2 regions of the Streptomyces sp. CA-135486 genome follow, and region 1 is predicted to be linked to the other one. Evidence: predicted binding sites of a transcription regulator. Region 1 holds the regulator's gene; the other holds the start of a gene.

What was found. The regulator HspR, encoded in region 1, represses chaperone genes until heat shock. The targets are predictions, from matches to a motif close to TTGAGNNNNNNNNNCTCAA.
Region 2: the regulator HspR is predicted to act here: its motif matches at 8,509-8,527, upstream of lon (endopeptidase La).

The regions. Positions count from the first base shown of each region.
Region 1 is NZ_JBNJMM010000002.1:280,132-290,671, reverse strand. It holds gene clpB (ATP-dependent chaperone ClpB) at 62-2,644, opposite strand; gene ACQEVG_RS20375 (pyridoxamine 5'-phosphate oxidase family protein) at 2,764-3,168, shown strand; gene ACQEVG_RS20370 ((2Fe-2S)-binding protein) at 3,290-3,607, opposite strand; gene ACQEVG_RS20365 (helix-turn-helix transcriptional regulator) at 3,997-4,980, shown strand; gene ACQEVG_RS20360 (GAP family protein) at 5,344-5,979, shown strand; gene ACQEVG_RS20355 (heat shock protein transcriptional repressor HspR) at 6,098-6,550, opposite strand; gene dnaJ (molecular chaperone DnaJ) at 6,552-7,736, opposite strand; gene grpE (nucleotide exchange factor GrpE) at 7,813-8,457, opposite strand; gene dnaK (molecular chaperone DnaK) at 8,454-10,304, opposite strand.
Region 2 is NZ_JBNJMM010000002.1:1,450,922-1,461,461, forward strand. It holds gene ACQEVG_RS26050 (multifunctional oxoglutarate decarboxylase/oxoglutarate dehydrogenase thiamine pyrophosphate-binding subunit/dihydrolipoyllysine-residue succinyltransferase subunit) at 1-3,742, opposite strand, end outside; gene ACQEVG_RS26055 (HAMP domain-containing sensor histidine kinase) at 4,085-5,230, opposite strand; gene ACQEVG_RS26060 (response regulator transcription factor) at 5,227-5,964, opposite strand; gene ACQEVG_RS26065 (spermidine synthase) at 6,056-6,742, opposite strand; gene ACQEVG_RS26070 (rhomboid-like protein) at 7,044-7,868, shown strand; gene ACQEVG_RS26075 (protealysin inhibitor emfourin) at 7,824-8,357, opposite strand; gene lon (endopeptidase La) at 8,550-10,540, shown strand, end outside.

The sequences.
Region 1 (10,540 bases):
GCTGAACCGGCCCACCCCGCAGACCCGGCCCACCGCGACCGCCCGCGCCCCGGTCCGGGACTTACGCCCGGCCCACGATCAAGTCGTCGCCGAAGCGGTCCACCCGTACCGTGTCGCCGTCCGTGACCTCGCCCGCCAGGATTTCCTTCGCCAGGCGGTCGCCGATCGCTGTCTGCACGAGGCGGCGCAGGGGGCGTGCTCCGTACGCCGGGTCGTTGCCCTCTTCCGCCAGCCATTCCAGCGCCGCCGGGGTGACGTCCAGCGTGAGGCGGCGCTCCGCCAGCCGCTTCGCCAGGCGGCCGATCTGGAGCTTCGCGATATGCGCCAGCTCGTCCTTGGACAGGGCGGAGAAGACCACCAGATCGTCCAGGCGGTTGAGGAACTCCGGCTTGAAGGAGGCCCGCACCACTTCGAGGACCTGCTGCTTCTTCACCTCCTCGCTGGTCAGCGGCTCGACCAGATACTGGCTGCCCAGGTTCGACGTCAGCACCAGGATGGTGTTGCGGAAGTCCACCGTCCGGCCCTGGCCGTCCGTCAGGCGCCCGTCGTCCAGCACCTGCAGCAAGACGTCGAAGACCTCGGGGTGGGCCTTCTCGACCTCGTCCAGGAGGACCACGGAGTACGGACGCCGGCGCACCGCCTCTGTCAGCTGGCCGCCCTCCTCGTAGCCGACGTACCCGGGAGGCGCACCCACCAGCCGGGCCACGGAGTGCTTCTCGCCGTACTCGGACATGTCGATGCGGACCATCGCCCGCTCGTCGTCGAAGAGGAAGTCCGCGAGCGCCTTGGCCAGTTCGGTCTTGCCGACACCCGTCGGGCCGAGGAAGAGGAACGAGCCCGTCGGACGGTCCGGGTCCGCGATGCCCGCCCGCGTGCGGCGCACCGCGTCGGACACCGCCCCGACCGCCTCGCTCTGGCCGATCAGCCGCTTGCCGAGTTCGGACTCCATCCGCAGCAGCTTCTGCGTCTCGCCCTCGAGCAGCCGGCCGGCCGGAATGCCCGTCCAGGAGGCCACCACGTCCGCGATGTCGTCGGGGCCGACCTCCTCCTTGACCATCGTGTCCCTGGCCGCTTCCTGCTCGGCCTCGGAGGCCTCCTCCAACTCCCGCTCCAGCGTGGGGATCTCGCCGTACAGCAGCTTGGACGCGGTGTCGAAGTCACCGTCCCGCTGTGCGCGCTCCGCCTGGCCGCGCAGCTCGTCGAGCTTCTCCTTCAGCTCACCGACGCGGTTGAGACCTTCCTTCTCCTTCTCCCAGCGCGCGGTCAGGCCCCGCAGCTCCTCCTCCTTGTCGGCGAGGTCGCGGCGCAGCTTCTCCAGCCGCTGCTTGGAGCCGGGGTCGGACTCGTTCTTGAGCGCGAGCTCCTCCATCTTCAACCGGTCGACAGCGCGCTGCAGTTCGTCGATCTCGACCGGCGAGGAGTCGATCTCCATGCGCAGCCGGGACGCGGCCTCGTCCACGAGGTCGATCGCCTTGTCGGGCAGGAAGCGCGAGGTGATGTACCGGTCGGACAGGCTCGCCGCGGCGACCAGCGCGTTGTCGGCGATCTGGACCTTGTGGTGGGCCTCGTACCGCCCCTTGAGGCCGCGCAGGATCGCGATCGTGTCCTCGACGCTCGGCTCGGAGACCAGCACCTGCTGGAAACGGCGCTCCAGCGCCGCGTCCTTCTCGATCCGCTCGCGGTACTCGTCGAGCGTCGTCGCACCGACCATGCGCAGCTCGCCGCGCGCCAGCATCGGCTTGAGCATGTTGCCCGCGTCCATCGCGGAGTCGCCGCCGGCGCCCGCGCCCACGACGGTGTGCAGCTCGTCGATGAAGGTGATGATCTGGCCGTCGCTCGCCTTGATCTCGGAGAGGACGGTCTTCAGCCGCTCCTCGAATTCACCGCGGTACTTCGCACCTGCGACCATCGCGCCCAGGTCGAGCGCGACGAGCCGCTTGTTCTTCAGCGACTCGGGCACATCGCCCTTGACGATGCGCTGGGCCAGGCCCTCGACGACGGCGGTCTTGCCGACGCCGGGCTCGCCGATGAGCACGGGGTTGTTCTTCGTACGACGGGAGAGCACCTGGACGACCCGGCGGATCTCCTGGTCCCGGCCGATGACCGGGTCGAGCCTGCCCTCACGGGCCGCGGCGGTGAAGTCCGTACCGAACTTCTCCAGTGCCTTGTACTGCCCCTCGGGGTCGGGAGTGGTCACCCGGCGTCCTCCCCTTACCGTCTCGAAAGCGTCCAGCAGCTTCTTCGCCGTGGCCCCCTGCTGGGCCAGCACCTCGCCGGCCTGTCCGCCCTTGGCGGCGATGCCGATGAGGAGGTGCTCGGTGGAGATGTAGTCGTCGCCCAGCTCCTTGGCCCGCTGGGTGGCGTCCGCGATGACGGTGAGCAGCTCCCGGTTGGGCTGTGGCGGCGCGACCGTGGATCCGGTCACGCTGGGCTGCCCGGCCAGCACCCGCTCGGCCCCGGACCGCACGGCAGCCTGGTCGGCCTCGACGGCGGCCAGCAGATCGGTGATGTTCTCGTTGTCCGCGCCCTCGAGCAGCGCGAGCAGCAGATGCGCAGGGGTCAGATCGGGATGTCCTGCGGACACCGCCCGGGTGCTGGCGGCGTTGATGGCGTCACTGCTCTTGTTGGTCAGCTCTGCGTCCACGTGCGGCTCTCCTCCTCGTCCGCAGTACCTACACTGCTATGACTCATCCAACGTACACAAAGTTGAGTCTATTTCACTCAAGCTCGTGACGGACAGCCGCCGCCGGTAGGTTCCACAGCATGGCCATCGACCCGCGGCACCCCGACGCGTCCTACCTCGGCTTCTGGCGCGAGTACCACATGTGCACCCTCACGACTCCTCGTGTGGACGGCACACCACACGTCGTGGCGGTCGGCGTCACATACGACCCGGAGGGCGGTTTCGCTCGCGTCATCACCAACAAGCACAGCCACAAGGTCGCCAACATCCTGGCCGCGGGCCCGGACGGGGCGCCGGTCGCGGTCTGCCAGGTGGACAAGGGCCGCTGGGCGACCCTGGAGGGGCGGGCGAGGGTGCGTACGGAGCCGGAGCTCATCGCGGACGCGGTGGGGCGCTACGCGGAGCGCTACGGGCGCACCCCGGCACCCAACCCGGACCGGGTACTCATCGAGATCACGCTGACCCGCGCGATGGGCCGGGCGTAGAAAGGGGCCGTACGCGGCTCCCGTACCCGGAAAGCACAGCGGCGCCATCGTGTTTCAGGTCCACGATGGCGCCGCTGTGTGGGGGAAGCACCTGAGCGATTTACAACGACGGGGGAACCGCTCAGGCACTGCGGGGGGTGGCGGTGGTGTCTGGCTCGACCAACTGGTGGTCCCGCTGGTCAAGATTGACAAAAATCATGCCGTACCGGATGGCACAGCGGACGGGCTGCGGTGCTCCTCGGGGCCGGCGAAGGCACCGATACGCGCGGACGTCTTCGTCCTCCTCGCGCGCCACGACGATCGGCTCTCCGAAGAGGGTGACCATCAACGAGTCGCCACGGTGGGGGATTGCCGTGACGAGGTCGATGAAATGCCACCCCGATCGATAAGCCGTAGCCATCTCACGCCGGAAGACCCGGTCGTCCGGTGGAACGGTCATGCGCTCGTGCGGGCCGGAGCGGCACCCCAGGAGGGCTCACCAGGCGTGCTCGCGGCGTCAGCCGGAGCGACACCCCATGAAGGCTCACCGGGCGATTCCGCCACACCATCCGCGGAAACGAGGCTGCCCCAGGAAGGCTCACCAGGGGTCGCCGTCACCGAGTTGGCGGGAGAGCTCCCCCAGGAGGGCTCACCGGAGGCCACCGCACCTAGCGCGGCCGCCGCTATGGCAAGAGCACAAAGAGCACGTAGCGTCCTAGACATGGGTGATCTCCACCTCTTTTGATCATTCCTCCTCCCCCGCGCATAAGACGATGTCTCACTCCGAACGCTTGCACCAGCGACGGCAGGCATCATGTTCCTGTAATGCAGGAGCCTGAGGGGGTGCATATGCCATCTAATGAGGGCGAAACGGGACACCCTCACGCAGACGGTGAGCTGTGCGAGGCGGGGAAAATTCTTTACATCACCGCACTGCGCACCGGGCGAATAGCCCGGTCAGAGGCAGAACCCACACCCTGCCTCTTCGATCTCGCCCTGCTGCTTCCGGATCCCGACGACGCTCAGTGGCTCCGGCCTGTCCCGCCAACCACTGCGCTGACACAGCTGATACACCCCATTGAGCGGGAGATCCAAGAGCGTCGACGACGAACTGTCGCTCTGACCGATGCACTTGAGCCATTCATGGCGTTCACCGCTCAGAACTCCACCGTCCCACAGGGGATTACCGTCCTCGAGGGCCTCAACCGCATCAACACAACCCTTGACCAGGTCACCGCAGATTGCACCGAGGAGCTTCTCACGGTGCAGCCCGGGAGCGGGCGGCAGCCGCACATCCTGGAGAAGGCGCTGCGCCGCGTGGAGCCGCTGATCGACCGCGGCGTCCGCATGCGCACGCTCTACCAGCACACGGCCCGCCACCACCCGGCAACGCTGGCCTACATGGAGAAGGTCGGCCCGTCCGGCGTGGAGGTGCGCACGCTGGAGGAGATCATCGACCGGCTGATCATCATCGACCGGAAAGTGGCGTTCATTCCGGCGAGCAGCGACCGTTTGTCCGCCCTGGAGTTGCGGCACAAGGGCATCGTCGAGTATCTCGTCGGCGTCTTCGAGCAGTTCTGGCTGCACGGCATCCCGTGGGAGGAGCCGATCTCGTACGGCCCGGACCTGGACGGCATCACAGGCGTCCAGCGCTCCATCGCCAAGCTCCTGGTCGAGGGCCATGTGGACGAGGCCATCGCCCGCCGGCTGGGGATGAATGTGCGCACCTGCCGCGCCCATATCGCCAAGCTCGGCTCTTCGCTGGGCAGTGGCAGCCGGACCCAACTGGGCTATCTGATCGCCCAGTCGGGGGTGCTGGAGCACGAGTCCTGAGCTCCGCGCAGACGACCTGATTCCACCGCCCCGGCGTCCGCCGACACGCCGGGGCAGCGGCTGCCGCCTCGGGTCCGTGTCACCCGGAAGGACGCGTCGCCGGGAGATTCATTCACTCCCTGCTCAAATGGCACATCTCTCACCCTCTGGGCAGCCTTGAAGGACTACGCAGCGTCCGGTGTGCAGGCACGGGACGACCGAAGGGCAGGAGGAGTGCGATGGCGCGGGAGCAGCGTGGGCGAACCGGCGACGCTCTCGGCGTCCGGGACCACCCGTGAGGCGCTGCGCCCGGAGGGCTGACAAGCCGAGGAGAGGATCCCGCACCGGGTGCGGCGGCGTACGGCCCGGCACCGGCGGTCGAGCATGGACCTGAGGATCCTTCCGCTCGCCTTCACCATGATGGTGGGGCCGCAGATCATGTCGGCGATCATCTTCGTCACCGCGCCGAGAGCGGTCCGGTCGTCACTGGCGTTCCTTGCGGGTATCGCCCTCGCGACCACCACCGGGGTGGCCGTCATGCGGGGTGTCGCCGCGCTCCTGGGCAAGGCCGTCGACACGGGCCATCCGTCCGACAAGGGCTCGGCCGGGCACATCATTCAGTACGTACTCATCGGCCTGCTGGTGTTCGCAGCGGCGAAGAACTGGCTGGGGCGCAAGACGGCCGAGCCGCCGAAGTGGCTGAACTCCTTGATGACGGCCGGGCCGAGGAAGGCGTTCACCGTCGGCGTGCTGCTGATTCTGCTGATGCCCTCCGACCTCATGGTCCTGCTGACCGTCGGGATTCATCTGCAGCAGCACCACGCCAACCTGGGCGAGGCGCTGGGCTTCATCGGGCTGACGGTCCTCATCGCGGCATTGCCCCTACTGGCGCTCCTGCTGTTCGGCAAGAAGGCAGCGCGCGTCATGCCGAGGGTGCGCGAGTGGATGAACACCCACAGCTGGCTCATCAGCATCATCGCCTGCGGGATCTTCATCGCCCTCATCCTCTCCGAAGGCTGACCGATCCCCACAAGGGACAGACAAACCGATCCCCGCAGAGGCCGAAGGGACAGACGAGGGGCGGACATCAGGGGCCGGAACAGAACATCTCCGGCCCCGTCAGCCCCGCAGTCCTGTCCTATTCAGACCGCTTGGGCCGCCAGACCACCAGCGCGCTCGCCTGCTGCACATCCTGGTACGGCACCAGATCGCGCCGGTAGGACGCGTGCACCTGGGCCTCGCGCTGCTGCATCGCCGCCGCCGCTCCCTCGACCGCCGACGACAGCTCCGCCACCCGCTGCTGAAGCGCCGCGACCTGGTTCTCCAGTTCGATGATGCGCTTGATTCCGGCCAGGTTGATGCCCTCGTCCTGCGACAACTGCTGGACGGTGCGCAGCAGTTCGATGTCGCGCGCGGAGTAGCGCCGGCCCCGTCCCGCGGTGCGGTCGGGGGATACCAGACCCAGCCTGTCGTACTGCCGAAGCGTCTGCGGATGCAGGCCGGAGAGCTGAGCCGCCACCGAGATGACGTACACCGGCGACTCTTCGGTCAGTTCGTAGGGATTGCGGCTGCGTCCGGTTCGGCCATCCATCTCATGCTCCCTTCGCGGCCTGGAACAGCTCGGCCCGCGGGTCCTCGGCCGCGGTGGCTTCGCGGTAGGCCTCCAGCGCTTCCTTCGCCTTCTCAGTGAGCTCCGTGGGTACGGCGACCTCGACGGTGACCAGCAGGTCCCCGCGGGTGCCGTCCTTGCGGACCGCGCCCTTGCCGCGGGCACGCATCGTACGGCCGTTGGGCGTACCGGCCGGCAGCTTCAGCGTGACCGGCGGACCGCCCAGGGTCGGCACCTTCACCTCGCCGCCGAGCGCCGCCTCCGCGTAGGTGACGGGCACGGTGACGGTGAGATTGTCGCCCTTGCGGCCGAAGACGGGGTGGGCGTCGACATGCACGACGACATACAAGTCGCCCGCCGGGCCGCCCCGTTCGCCCGGGGCACCCTTGCCGCGCAGCCGGATCCGCTGGCTGTCGGAGACACCCGCGGGGATGCGGACCTGCATGGTCCTGGACGAGCGGGCGCGCCCGCTGCCCTTGCAGACCTCGCAGGGGTCCTGCGCGATCAGACCGCGGCCCTTGCAGTCCACGCACGGGTCGGTGAGCGAGAAGGAGCCGCTGCCGCCGCGCGAGACCTGGCCGGTGCCGAGACAGGTCGGGCACACCCGAGGCGTACCGTTTCTGTCGCCGGTGCCCGAACAGGCCTTGCACGCAGCGGAGCTGGACATTCGCAGCGGGACCGTGGCCCCTTCGATCGCCTCGGTGAAGCTGAGCGTCACCTCGGACTCGATGTCCTGGCCGCGCCGCGGCTGGGTACGCGTACCCGGGCCGGCGCCACGGTTGAACAGTCCGCCGAACACATCGCCGAGACCGCCGCCGAAACCACCCGCGCCACCCTGCGTACCGCCGGCCTGGCCGCCCCCGAAGAGGTCGCCCAGGTCGAAGTTGAAGGAGCCGCCGGGGCCGCCGGGACCGGCACGGAAGCCGCCGTTGCCGAAGAGGGCGCGGGCCTCGTCGTACTCCTTGCGCCGCTTGGGGTCACCGAGGATGTCGTTCGCCTCGGAGATCTCCTTGAACCGCTCTTCGGCCTTGGCGTCGCCCTTGTTGGCGTCCGGGTGGAACTCGCGGGCGAGCTTCCGGTACGCCTTCTTGATCTCGGCCTCGGTGGCGTCCTTGGGGACGCCGAGAACCTTGTAGTAGTCCTTCTCGACGAAGTCCTTCGTGCTCATCGACATCCCTCCTCTCGGACAATCCTTGCGTCAGCCCGTAGGGTGCCTGCCCCGGCTCCGCGCGCGCGGAACCAGGTCACGCACCCTCCTCCGGGCCACCGCTCTCCTCGTCGTTCGCCGTCTCTTCCTTCGGGGCCGCGCCCGGCTGGGGCTCGGCCACCGCGACCCGCGCGGGGCGGATGGTCCGCTCGCCGATGCGATACCCCGGCTGAAGGACCGCGACGCACGTGGTCTCGGTGACATCCGGTGCGTACGAGTGCATCAGGGCTTCGTGGATCGTCGGGTCGAAGGGCTCGCCCTCCTTGCCGAACTGCTGCAGGCCCATCTTGGCGGCCGCGGTCTCCAGGGACTCGGCCACCGACTTGAACCCGCCCACCAGCTCCCCGTGGTCACGGGCGCGACCGATGTCGTCGAGCACGGGCAGGAGCTCGGTCAGCAGATTCGCCGTGGCGATCTCCTTGACCGTGATCCGGTCGCGCTCCACCCGACGTCGGTAGTTCTGGTACTCGGCCTGGAGCCGCTGGAGGTCCGCCGTGCGCTCGTTGAGCGCCGTACGGATCTGGTCCAGCTGAGCCGTCAGACCGGCGAGCTTGGCTGCGTCCCCTGCCGGGGCCGCCGGGCCCTCCTTCGTGGAGGACTCGGCGGACTCGGCGGCGTCGTCAGAGGTGGCGCCGGAGGGGACGTCGGGCTTCTCCTCGAAGCCCGGGGTCTCCTCGGTCACGCTGCACCACCCTTGGCGTCCTTCTCGTCGTCCACGATCTCGGCGTCCACGACGTCCTCCGCGTTGTCCGCGGACTGGGCCTGCTCGCCGGCCGGGGCCTCGGCGCCGTCGGGCGTGGCGTTGGCGTACATCGCCTGGCCGAGCTTCTGGCTGACCGCCGCGAGCTTCTCGGTGGCCGTGCGGATCTCGGCGGTGTCCTCGCCCTTGAGCTTCTCCTTCAGCTCGCCGACCGCGGTCTCGACCTCGGTCTTCACCTCGCCGGGAACCTTGTCCTCGTTGTCCTTGAGGAACTTCTCGGTCTGGTAGACGAGCTGCTCGCCCTGGTTGCGGGACTCCGCGGCCTCACGGCGGCGGTGGTCCTCGTCCGCGTACTGCTCGGCCTCCTGGCGCATCCGGTCGACCTCGTCCTTCGGCAGCGAGGAGCCGCCGGTGACGGTCATCTTCTGCTCCTTGCCCGTGCCGAGGTCCTTCGCGGTCACGTGCATGATGCCGTTGGCGTCGATGTCGAAGGCGACCTCGATCTGCGGGACCCCGCGGGGGCCGAGCGGCAGACCGGTCAGCTCGAACATCCCGAGCTTCTTGTTGTACGCCGCGATCTCGCGCTCGCCCTGGTAGACCTGGATCTGCACGGACGGCTGGTTGTCCTCGGCCGTGGTGAAGATCTCGGACCGCTTGGTCGGGATCGTGGTGTTGCGCTCGATGAGCTTGGTCATGATGCCGCCCTTGGTCTCGATACCGAGGGACAGCGGGGTCACGTCGAGGAGCAGGACGTCCTTGACCTCACCCTTGAGGACACCGGCCTGGAGGGCCGCGCCGATGGCGACGACCTCGTCCGGGTTCACACCCTTGTTGGCGTCCTTGCCGCCGGTCAGCTCCTTGACGAGCTCGGCGACGGCGGGCATGCGGGTGGAGCCGCCGACCAGAACCACGTGGTCGATCTCGGACAGCTGGATGCCGGCGTCCTTGATGACGTTGTGGAACGGGGTCTTGCAGCGCTCCAGGAGGTCCGCGGTGAGCTGCTGGAACTGGGCGCGCGTGAGCTTCTCGTCCAGGTGCAGCGGGCCCTCGGCGGAGGCCGTGATGTACGGCAGGTTGATCGTGGTCTCGGTCGAGGACGACAGCTCGATCTTCGCCTTCTCCGCGGCCTCGCGGAGACGCTGGAGAGCCATCTTGTCCTTGGACAGGTCCACGCCGTGTCCGTTGGCGAACTGCTTCACCAGGTAGTCGACGACACGCTGGTCCCAGTCGTCACCACCGAGGTGGTTGTCGCCGTTGGTGGCCTTCACCTCGACGACGCCGTCGCCGATCTCCAGCAGCGAGACGTCGAAGGTGCCGCCACCGAGGTCGAAGACGAGAATCGTCTGGTCGTCCTTGTCGAGGCCGTAGGCCAGGGCGGCCGCAGTCGGCTCGTTGACAATGCGCAGGACGTTCAGACCGGCGATCTCACCGGCCTCCTTGGTGGCCTGGCGCTCGGAGTCGTTGAAGTACGCCGGGACGGTGATCACCGCGTCGGTGACCTTCTCGCCGAGGTAGGACTCCGCGTCGCGCTTCAGCTTCTGCAGGATGAAGGCGCTCATCTGCTGCGGGTTGAAGGTCTTCCCGTCGAGCTCGATCTTCCAGTCGGTGCCCATGTGGCGCTTGACCGACCGGATGGTCCTGTCGACGTTGGTGACCGCCTGACGCTTCGCCACCTCGCCGACCAGCACCTCACCGTTCTTCGCGAAGGCGACGACGGACGGCGTGGTCCTGGCACCCTCGGCGTTGGTGATGACGGTGGGCTCGCCGCCCTCCAGAACGCTGACGACGGAGTTAGTCGTGCCCAGGTCGATGCCGACCGCACGTGCCATTTCAATTCCTCCAGCAGACTGACTTGAGTGGATCTGGCTCAAGGATGCACGACCGAGTCCAGGGCGTCAACGGAGCTGAGTCTACCCCGCTCAACTTTTATCCAGCACTTACCTGCACCCTGCCCTCCGGACACCACCCCGGACCTGGGCCGAACCTGCTACGCACGCGTGGCGCAACGGTCGGCAGCGGCGTCCGTCTGAGAGAGTCATAGCCGCAAAAAACGGTCAATGAATGA
Region 2 (10,540 bases), 1.2 Mb from region 1:
CCAGGTCCAGGTGGTCGATCAGGTTCAGCGCGATGAACGGCCACGCACCCTGGTTCGCCGGCTCCTCCTGCACCCAGAGGTACTTCTCGGCGTTCGGGAACTTGGCGATCTCGGCCTGCAGTTCGGCACCCGGCAGCGGGTACAGCCGCTCCAGACGGATGATCGCGGTGTCCTTGACGCCGCGCTTCTGCCGCTCGCCCTCGAGGTCGTAGTAGACCTTGCCGGTGCAGAAGACGACCTTGCGGACCTCGTTCGCCTCCACCGTCTCGTCGCCGATCACCGGGCGGAAGCCGCCAGTGGTGAACTCCTCCATCTTCGACGCCGCGGCCTTCAGACGCAGCATCGACTTCGGGGTGAAGACGATCAGCGGCTTGTGGTGCGGGTTGTGCACGTGCCAGCGCAGCAGGTGGAAGTAGTTCGACGGCAGGGTCGGCATGGCGACCGTCATGTTGTTCTGCGCACACAGCTGGAGGAAGCGCTCCGGGCGGGCGGAGCTGTGGTCCGGGCCCTGGCCCTCGTAGCCGTGCGGCAGGAGCAGGCTGACGCCGGATGTCTGGCCCCACTTCTGCTCGGCGGAGGAGATGAACTCGTCCACAACGGTCTGCGCGCCGTTGACGAAGTCACCGAACTGCGCCTCCCACATGACCAGCGCGTCCGGACGGGCCAGCGAGTAGCCGTACTCGAAGCCCATCGCCGCGTACTCGCTGAGCAGCGAGTCGTAGACGTTGAAGCGCGCCTGGTCCTCGGCGAGGTACAGCAGCGGGGTGTAGTCCTCGCCCGTCTTCTGGTCCACCAGCACCGCGTGGCGCTGGCCGAACGTGCCGCGGCGGGTGTCCTGGCCGGCGAGCCGGACCGTGGTGCCCTCCATCAGCAGCGAGCCGATGGCGAGCGTCTCGCCCATGCCCCAGTCGATCGTGCCGTCCTCCACCGAGGCCGCCCGGCGCTGCAGCTGGGGCAGCAGACGGGGGTGGACGGTGACGTGTTCGGGGATGTTGACCTGGGACTCGGCGATCCGCTTCACGACCTCCTCGGAGACCGCGGTGGTGACGGCCACCGGGAACTCGGGCTGGGCGTCCGGGACCTGCGCCGGGGCCGGGTGCGACGTGGCCTCGCGAACCTCCGCGAAGACCTTCTCCAGCTGGCCCTGGAAGTCCTGGAGCGCCTGCTCGGCCTCTTCCAGCGTGATGTCGCCGCGACCGATCAGCGACTCGGTGTACAGCTTGCGCACCGAGCGCTTCTTGTCGATCAGGTTGTACATCTGCGGGTTGGTGAACTGCGGGTTGTCGCCCTCGTTGTGACCGCGGCGGCGGTAGCAGATGAGGTCGATCACGACGTCCTTGTTGAACGTCTGGCGGAACTCGAAGGCGAGCCGCGCGACGCGGACCACGGCCTCCGGGTCGTCGCCGTTCACATGGAAGATCGGCGCCTCGATCATGCGGGCCACGTCGGTCGCGTACATGGACGAGCGCGACGACTCCGGGGCGGCGGTGAAGCCGACCTGGTTGTTGATGACGATGTGGACCGTGCCGCCGGTGCGGTAGCCGCGCAGCTGCGACATGTTCAGCGTCTCGGCGACGACACCCTGGCCGGCGAAGGCCGCGTCACCGTGCAGGGCGACCGGCAGGACCGTGAAGTCCGTGCCGCCCTTGTTGATGACGTCCTGCTTGGCGCGCGCGACACCCTCGAGAACCGGGTCGACCGCCTCCAGGTGCGAGGGGTTGGCGACCAGCGAGACCTTGATCTGCTCGCCGTCCAGACCGGTGAAGGTGCCGTTGGCGCCCAGGTGGTACTTCACATCGCCGGAGCCGTGCATCGACTTCGGGTCGAGGTTGCCCTCGAACTCCCGGAAGATCTGCGCGTACGACTTGCCGACGATGTTCGCCAGGACGTTCAGACGGCCGCGGTGGGCCATGCCGATGACGACCTCGTCGAGGCGCGACTCGGCGGCCGAGTCGATGACCGCGTCGAGCAGCGGAATGACGGACTCGCCGCCCTCCAGCGAGAACCGCTTCTGACCGACGTACTTGGTCTGCAGGAAGGTCTCGAAGGCCTCGGCCGCGTTCAGGCGGCGCAGAATCCGCAGCTGCTCCTCGCGCTCGGGCTTGGAGTGCGGGCGCTCGACCCGGTCCTGGATCCACTTGCGCTGCTTCGGGTCCTGGATGTGCATGAACTCGATGCCGGTGGTGCGGCAGTACGAGTCGCGCAGCACGCCGAGCACATCGCGCAGCTTCATCAGGGACTTCCCGGCGAAGCCGCCGACCGCGAACTCGCGCTCCAGGTCCCACAGCGTGAGCCCGTGCTCGGTGATGTCCAGGTCGGGGTGCTTGCGCTGGCGGTACTCCAGCGGGTCGGTGTCGGCCATGACATGGCCGCGGACCCGGTAGGAGTGGATCAGCTCGAAGACACGGGCGGCCTTGGTGACGTCGTCGTCGTGCGAGGCGTCGATGTCCTTGAGCCAGCGGACCGGCTCGTACGGGATGCGCAGCGCCTCGAAGATGTCGTCGTAGAAGCCGTCCTCGCCGAGGAGGAAGTTGGCGACGATCCGCAGGAACTCGCCGGAGGCGGCGCCCTGGATGACCCGGTGGTCGTATGTCGAGGTCAGCGTCATGACCTTGGCGATGCCCAGCTTGTTCAGGGTGTCCTGGGAGGTGCCCTGGAACTCCGCCGGGTAGTCCATGGAGCCGACGCCCATGATGACCGACTGCCCGGGCATCAGACGCGGCACGGAGTGGACCGTGCCGAGGCCGCCGGGGTTGGTCAGCGAGACGGTGACGCCGGTGAAGTCGTCCATCGTCAGCTTGTTGTTGCGGGCGCGCCGGACGATGTCCTCGTAGGCCTGCCAGAACTCGAAGAAGTTCAGCGTCTCGGCCTTCTTGATGCCCGCGACGACCAGCTGGCGGTCGCCGTTGGGCTTCACCAGGTCGATGGCGAGGCCGAAGTTGATGTGCGGCGGCTTCACCAGGTACGGCTTGCCGTCCTTCTCGGCGTACGACGAGTTCATCGACGGCATGGCCTTGATGGCCTGCACCATCGCGAACCCGATGAGGTGGGTGAAGGAGACCTTCCCACCGCGGGCGCGCTTGAGGTGGTTGTTGATGACGATGCGGTTGTCGAAGAGCAGCTTGACCGGGACGGCGCGCACGGAGGTGGCCGTGGGCATCTCCAGCGAGGCGTTCATGTTCTTCGCGACCGCGGCGGCGGGCCCGCGCAGGGGCACGACCTCCGCGCCTTCGGGCGCAGGCACCGGAGCCTTGGCGGCAGGAGCCGGGGGCTTGGGCGCGGCGGCAGGCTTCGCCGGCGCGGGAGCCGGCGCGGCCGGGGCCGCCTGCTGCTGGGCAGGAGCCTGCGCGGCGGGAGCCTGGGCGGCGGGAGCGGCCTGTGGCGCGGTGGCAGCCGGCGCCGCGCCATTGGAGGTGGGGGCCGCAGCGGCCGCCGGGGCCGCGGTACCCGCAGCCCCCGCGGCTACGGCACCCTGGGCACCGGCTCCCGAGGCCACGGAGCCGTCCGCGGCGGGGGCTTCGCTCACCGGCTTCCCCGCTGGGGCGGCAGCACCCGCGCTGCCTGGCTTGTAGTCGGCGAAGAAGTCCCACCAGGCACGGTCGACCGAATTCGGGTCCTGGAGGTACTGCTGGTAGATCTCGTCGACGAGCCACTCATTGGGACCGAACGCGGCGGCAGGGTTCTTACCCTGCCCGCCCTGGTCGGCCGAGATGCTCGAGTTACTGGGGGACTGAGACGACACGGCGGCAACCGCCCTCTTCCGCTTCACAAGGTGATGGACAGCGGAAATAAAGGCTACGCCTCCCTGGCCGGGAGGTGCAGGCCGGGCTGGTCATCGTCGCGCAAGTCACACCGAAGAGCGGGTTTCGTGGGAAGTTATGGCGGGAAACAAGCGTGGTTCTGCATCACGGCAGGTGCCCGCGGGTACTGCGAGGCGCGCGTCGGCCCCATCGGAGCGGCTGACGCCGGGCGAAAATCTGCGGCCACGGCCCGTCGGCTCGTACACCTGACGGGTACTGAGCCGGGTTCGGGCACGCCCTCACTGCATACACGCAGAACGCGCGCTTCCGGTTCGAACCCTACGTCAACCGCGCGCCGCCGGGGCCCCCGGCAAGGTCACGAGAATGCGGCAGCCCCGGGACGATTCGGCCACCCCGATGCGGCCGCCGTGCAGATCGACCGCCCAGCGTGCGATCGCGAGGCCCAGGCCGGTACCGCCGTCGCTGCCCTTGCCGTGCGGGGCCGTGACGCTGCCCCGGTTGAAGCGCTCGAAGACCCGGTGGCGCTCCTGCTCGGGGATGCCGGGGCCCTCGTCGACCACTTCCAGGTCCAGGGACTCCGGCAGCGAACCGCGGCGGGCCCGTACCGTCACACGGCCGTGCGGCGGCGAGTGCTTGACCGCGTTGTCGATCAGATTGGCCACCACCTGGTGCAGCCGCTCCGCGTCCGCGTGCGCGGTCAGCTCGGGCGGCGACACATCCAGGTGCAGATGCACGTCGGTACGGGTGTGATGGCCGGACCCGGAGGTCAGACCGCGCTGCGCGGCGGCCAGATTGGCCTCCTTCAGCACGCCCGAGAGATACGGCCACACCTCGAAGCGGCGGGCCCGCAGCGGTACGACGCCGTTGTCGAGGCGGGACAGATCCAGCAGCGTCTCGACCAGCCGGCCCAGGCGCTCCGTCTGCTTCAGCGCCGTGCGCATGGTCTCCGGGTCGGCGGCGGACACCCCGTCGACGACGTTCTCCAGGACGGCGCGCAGCGCGGCGATCGGGGTGCGTAGTTCGTGCGAGACATTGGCGACCAGCTCCTTGCGGTGCTGGTCCACGGCCTCCAGGTCGTCGGCCATGCGGTTGATGGTGGAGGCGAGGTCACCGAGCTCGTCGCGGCGGTCGGCGCCGCGCACCCGGCGGGTGTAGTCGCCGTGCGATATGCCCTTGGCGACGGTGGTCATCTCGTCCAGCGGCGCGGTCAGACCGTGCGCCACGAACTGGGTGATCAGCAGGGTGGCGATCACCGAGAAGACGGTGATGAAGCGCAGTTCCGTCTGGGTGCGCACGGCCACCAGCAGCAGGCCGGTGGTGATGAAGACCGAGACGACGACCAGCGTGCCCAGCTTGGTCTTGATCGAGATGGAGACGGACCGCAGCCGGCTGCGCCGGCCGGCGCGCCGGGGCGGCCGGTCCCGCCGGCTCTCGCGGCCGGGACGTCGTCCCCCGCGCCGCCCTCTCATGGCGCCGGCGTCTCCAGCGCGTAGCCGACACCGTGGACGGTACGAATGCGCTCGGCGCCGATCTTCCGGCGCAGGGCCTTGATGTGGCTGTCGACGGTACGGGTGCCGGAGGCATCGGCCCAGTCCCACACCTCCGCGAGCAGCTGCTCGCGGGAGAGGACCGCGCGCGGCGTGTTCGCCAGGCAGACCAGCAGGTCGAACTCGGTGGGGGTGAGATGCACGTCCTCACCGCGCACCCGGACCCGGCGCTGGGCGTGGTCGATCTCCAGTTCACCGAGGCGGAGGATGCCGCTGCGCGGAGTCACCGCGGCGAGGGCGGCGCGTTCCACGCGGCGCAGCAGCACATGCACCCGGGCCGCGAGCTCGCGCATCGAGAACGGCTTGGTCATGTAGTCGTCGGCGCCGACGCCGAGGCCGACGAGCATGTCGGTCTCGTCGTCGCGCGCCGTGAGCATCAGGACCGGGACGGGGCGCTGTGCCTGGACCCGGCGGCAGACCTCCAGGCCGTCGAAGCCCGGCAGCATCACATCGAGAACCATGAGGTCGGGCTGCCAGGCCTCGGCCGCGTCGACGGCGGCCGGGCCGTCCGCGGCGGTCTGGACCATAAAGCCCTCCGCCCGTAGCCGGGCGGCGATGGCATCGACGATCGTCGAGTCGTCCTCGACGACCAGCACCCGGCGCTGGGCGCCGGGCGTGGCCGCGACGCCGTTGTGCGTGGTGTGTGTCTGCTCCATGGCCCCGCCCCTGTACGCGTTCTCGCGAGCTGCATGCCGGTGTAGATCCCGTGTGTAGGTCAGCAGCGTAAGGGCATGGACGGCATCCCGGCTACGCAGGGCGAACGGCGAGATGGACCACGTCCGGTACGCCTCGGGCAACCCGGATCTCTTCGGTTCTTACCCCGGTGAATCCGGCATTCCGCAACGCATCCTCAAAAGCGGAAGAGGGCTGCGCGGACCACACGGCGAGCACCCCGCCCGGCTCCAACCGGCCCTGGCAGGCGGCGAGTCCGGCCGGTGAGTAGAGGTTCTCGTTGTCGTCGGTGACCGTCCAGCCGGGGCCGTTGTCGATGTCCAGGCAGAGCGCGTCGTAACGGTCTGTGGCCGTGCGGAGGTGGGTGACGAGGTCCGTGTGAAGGATCACGCTGCGGGGGTCGGCGAGCGCGTCTCCGGAGATCCGGTCCAGCGGCCCCGAGCGGTGCCAGTCGATGATCGCCTGCTCGCGCTCGACGACGGTGATGCGCCGCCAGCGGGGGTTGGCGGCGGCCCGGACCAGGGAAAAGCCGACGCCGAGTCCACCGATGAGCAGGGCGGGGGCGGTCCGGCCGGCGGCGGCGAGCGCGTCGTACGCGGCGTCCACGAGCAGCCGCTCGGAGCGGCCGTCGGAGGTGTCCATGAGGAAGCATCCGTTGGCGATGATCTCGTGATGCTCGCCACGCTGCCGCAGCACGACCTCGCCGTGGGGGCCCTCGCGGCGGTCGAGGGTGACGGGGGCGGTATCGGTGTGCGGGGGCATCGGCGGTGACCTCCTGGGACGGGTAGGTGGCCATGGTCGCGGGGCGGGGCGAGCGGGACAAATGGTTTGAGCGTTCTCGGGGCGCGGGGGCTGCGCCCGATCCGGCCGGTCGGGGGCCGGTTCATGGGCTTCCGCACAGCCGTCTCACAGCCGCCGCACAGCTGGTCGGCGCAGTCTGACGTGGCCACGACGCCCGGGATGCTGCCCGGGTTGCCTCGTGTGGCGCACGTCATAGACGAGGGGGATGGTGATCGCGTTGGGTGGGGGATCGTTCGGGGGCTTGACGAGAGGGGCCTCACGCGTGGACCAGCTGACGACACGCGATCCGGCCACGGGCAAGGAGCTGCTGGGCGGCATACCGGCCCAGCGCTCGGCGCCGACGCGGGTGGCGATGCCCGCGCTGCCGCCCAGGCCCCTGCCTGCCCCGTGCCTACGGCTGCCGCTCTGGCGGCGGGCGCTCCACCTGCTGCCCACGCCGACCGGGACGCCGTTCACCTTCTGCTACATCCTCGTGCTGATCGTCACCTCGCTCTACGCGGAGCACGGCGATCCCGCAACCGTCTCCTCGCTGCTGCATGGCTCCAGTACCGATGTCGCCCATTTGGCGGATACGCCGCTGCTCGTTCTCGGCGCGAGCGCACTGTGGGTGGCAGGCGGCCTGGCGTCCCCGTACGCGGTCGCCTTCCTTTTCGTACTCACCGCGCTGGAACGCCGCATCGGCGGCTGGCGCACCGCCGGGGTCTTCCTGGCGGGCCATGTCGCGGCGACGCTGGCCACCGAGGTGCCCGTCGCGGTGTGGGTGGTGACCGGGCATCTGCCCGCCAGCTCGCTGCACCGCCTCGACTACGGCATCAGCTTCGGCCTGATGGCGAGCATCGGCGCGCTGGCCGGACTGCTCCGCCCCGTGCCGCGCGGGACGCTGCTCGGTTTTGTCTTCCTGATGCTCGTCCAGGACGCGGTGGCCTTCGAGGATCCGCTCACCGTGTGGGGCCACCCGCTTGCCCTGCTGTCCGGGATCGCTTGCTGGCCGCTGGTGCGCCGCTGGGCCCGGGAGCGCGGGTCAGTCGTCCAGGAACGCGCGTCAGTGGTCCGGCAGCGCGGCGAATACCTCCCGCAGGGCGGGTAGCCGCGCCGTCTCGTCGGTGGTCACGGTGTGGCCCTCGTACGTGATCCGGTAGGTGAAGCCGTCCGCGACGGGGCTTCCGGTGGCCTCGCGGGGGAGATGGGCGAAGTCCGCCTTCTCCAGGGCCCGGCGCAGGGCGGCCAGCTCGGCGGGCGACATCCGCCCGGAGCGGCCGGGTCCGGCTTTCTTGTACGTCTTGTATGTGCCGTCGTTCTGGACGACGAGGCGGTCGTTGACGCCGGCGAAGCCGCCGGTGACGGTCATCTCGACCAGCGTCCGCGCCGGGACGGGCGAGGTGGAGGCCGACGGCGAGGGTGGGCCTGACGGCGACGCCGCGCCCGGCGACGGTGAGCTCGGCGAGGACGTTCGCGGCGCGGCCCCGCCGTCATCGACACCGTCGCCCTCCGCGGGGGCCCCGCACCCTGCCGCGAGCGCAAGGGCCAGCACCACGCCCGCCGTCGTCATCCGTCGTCGCACACGCTTACGGCTCATGGCCCCAGCATGTGGGATCAGGCCGCCGGATCGCGGACTATTCCGGTGAGCGGGCCCTGGAGCTGCCGCCGAGCTTTGCGCACGAGCCGGGCGCGATCCTTGATCGCTGAGAGCGAACGGCACCCCGGGAACATCTCGCCCCCCTCGTGCATTGAGTCCGTACAGCTCAACTTCACTGCCTAAGGGGAGATCATGGCTGCTGAGTCCTCCGCGTTCACGCCGCTCACACTGCCCGTGCTGCCGCTCGACGACGAGGTCGTGCTGCCCGGAATGGTGGTGCCGCTCGACCTGTCCGACACCGACGTACGAGCCGCGGTGGAGGCTGCTCAGGCCGCCGCCCGGTCAAGTGGTGCAAGCAAGCCCACCGTCCTGCTTGTTCCGCGCGTCGACGGGAACTACCCGGGGATCGGCGTGCTGGGCACCGTCGAGCAGGTCGGCCGGCTCTCCGACGGCGACCCCGGCGCGCTCATCCGTGGCCGCGGCCGGGTGAAGATCGGCGCCGGCACCACAGGCCCGGGCGCCGCTCTGTGGGTCGAAGGCTCCCGTATAGAGGAGAGCGTGCCCGACCCGCTGCCCGGCCAGCTCACCGACCTGGTCAAGGAGTACAAGGCGCTGGCCACCGACTGGCTGAAGAAACGCGGCGCCTGGCAGGTCGTGGACCGCGTCCAGCAGATCGACGACGTCTCGCAGCTCGCGGACAACGCCGGCTACTCACCGTTCCTGACCACCGCCCAGAAGATCGAACTGCTGGAGACCGCCGACCCGGTGGCCCGGCTGAAGCTCGCCACCGAGCAGCTGCGCGAGCACCTCGCCGAGCAGGACGTCGCCGAGTCCATCGCCAAGGACGTCCAGGAAGGCGTCGACAAGCAGCAGCGCGAATTCCTGCTGCGCCGCCAGCTCGAAGCCGTACGCAAGGAGCTGCGCGAGCTCAACGGCGGGGCCACCGACGCAGCGGACGAGTCCGACGACTACCGCGCCCGCGTCGAGGCCGCCGACCTGCCCGAGAAGGTGCGCGAAGCCGCCCTCAAGGAGGTCGAGAAGCTGGAGCGGTCCAGCGACCAGAACCCCGAGGGCTCCTGGATCCGCACCTGGCTGGACACCGTCCTCGAACTGCCGTGGAACGAGCGAACCGATGACAGCGGGGCCGGGTACGACATCCAGGGCGCCAGGTCGATCCTGGACGCCGAGCACGCGGGCCTGCAGGACGTGAAGGAACGGATCACCGAATACCTGGCGGTGCGCAAGCGGCGAGCCGACCGGGGGCTCGGCGTGGTCGGCGGGCGGCGCGGGGGCGCGGTTCTGGCGCTCGTCGGCCCGCCGGGAGTCGGCAAGACCTCGCTCGGCGAGTCGGTCGCGCACGCGATGGGGCGGAAGTTCGTCCGGGTCGCGCTCGGCGGCGTACGGGACGAGGCGGAGATCCGCGGGCACCGGCGTACGTACGTCGGGGCGCTGCCCGGCCGTATCGTCCGGGCGATCAAGGAGGCCGGTTCGATGAACCCGGTCGTCCTGCTCGACGAGATCGACAAGGTCGGCTCCGACTTCCGGGGCGACCCGGCGGCCGCCCTGCTCGAAGTGCTGGACCCGGCGCAGAACCACACCTTCCGCGACCACTATCTGGAGGTCGAACTCGACCTGTCCGACGTGGTGTTCCTGGCCACGGCGAACGTCCTCGAAGCCATCCCGGAGGCTCTGCTCGACCGGATGGAGCTGGTCAGGCTCGACGGCTACACCGAGGACGAGAAGGTCGTCATCGCGCGGGACCACCTGCTGCCGCGCCAGCTGGAGCGGGCGGGTCTGGAGCCCGGCGAGGTCGTCCTGGAGGTCTCGGCGCTGCGCAAGCTCGCGGGCGAGTACACGCGGGAGGCGGGCGTCCGTAACCTGGAGCGTTCGGTGGCCCGGCTGCTGCGCAAGGTGGCGGCACAGCACGAACTCGGCGAGCGCGAGCTGCCGTTCACCATCGCCGACACCGATCTGCGGGCGCTCATCGGACGGCCGCACCATGTGCCCGAGTCCGCGCAGGACCCGGCCGAGCGGCGGACCGCCGTGCCCGGTGTGGCCACCGGTCTCGCGGTCACCGGCGCGGGCGGCGACGTGCTGTTCGTCGAGGCGTCGCTGGCCGACCCGGAGACGGGCGCGGCGGGGCTGACGCTCACCGGTCAGCTCGGCGATGTGATGAAGGAGTC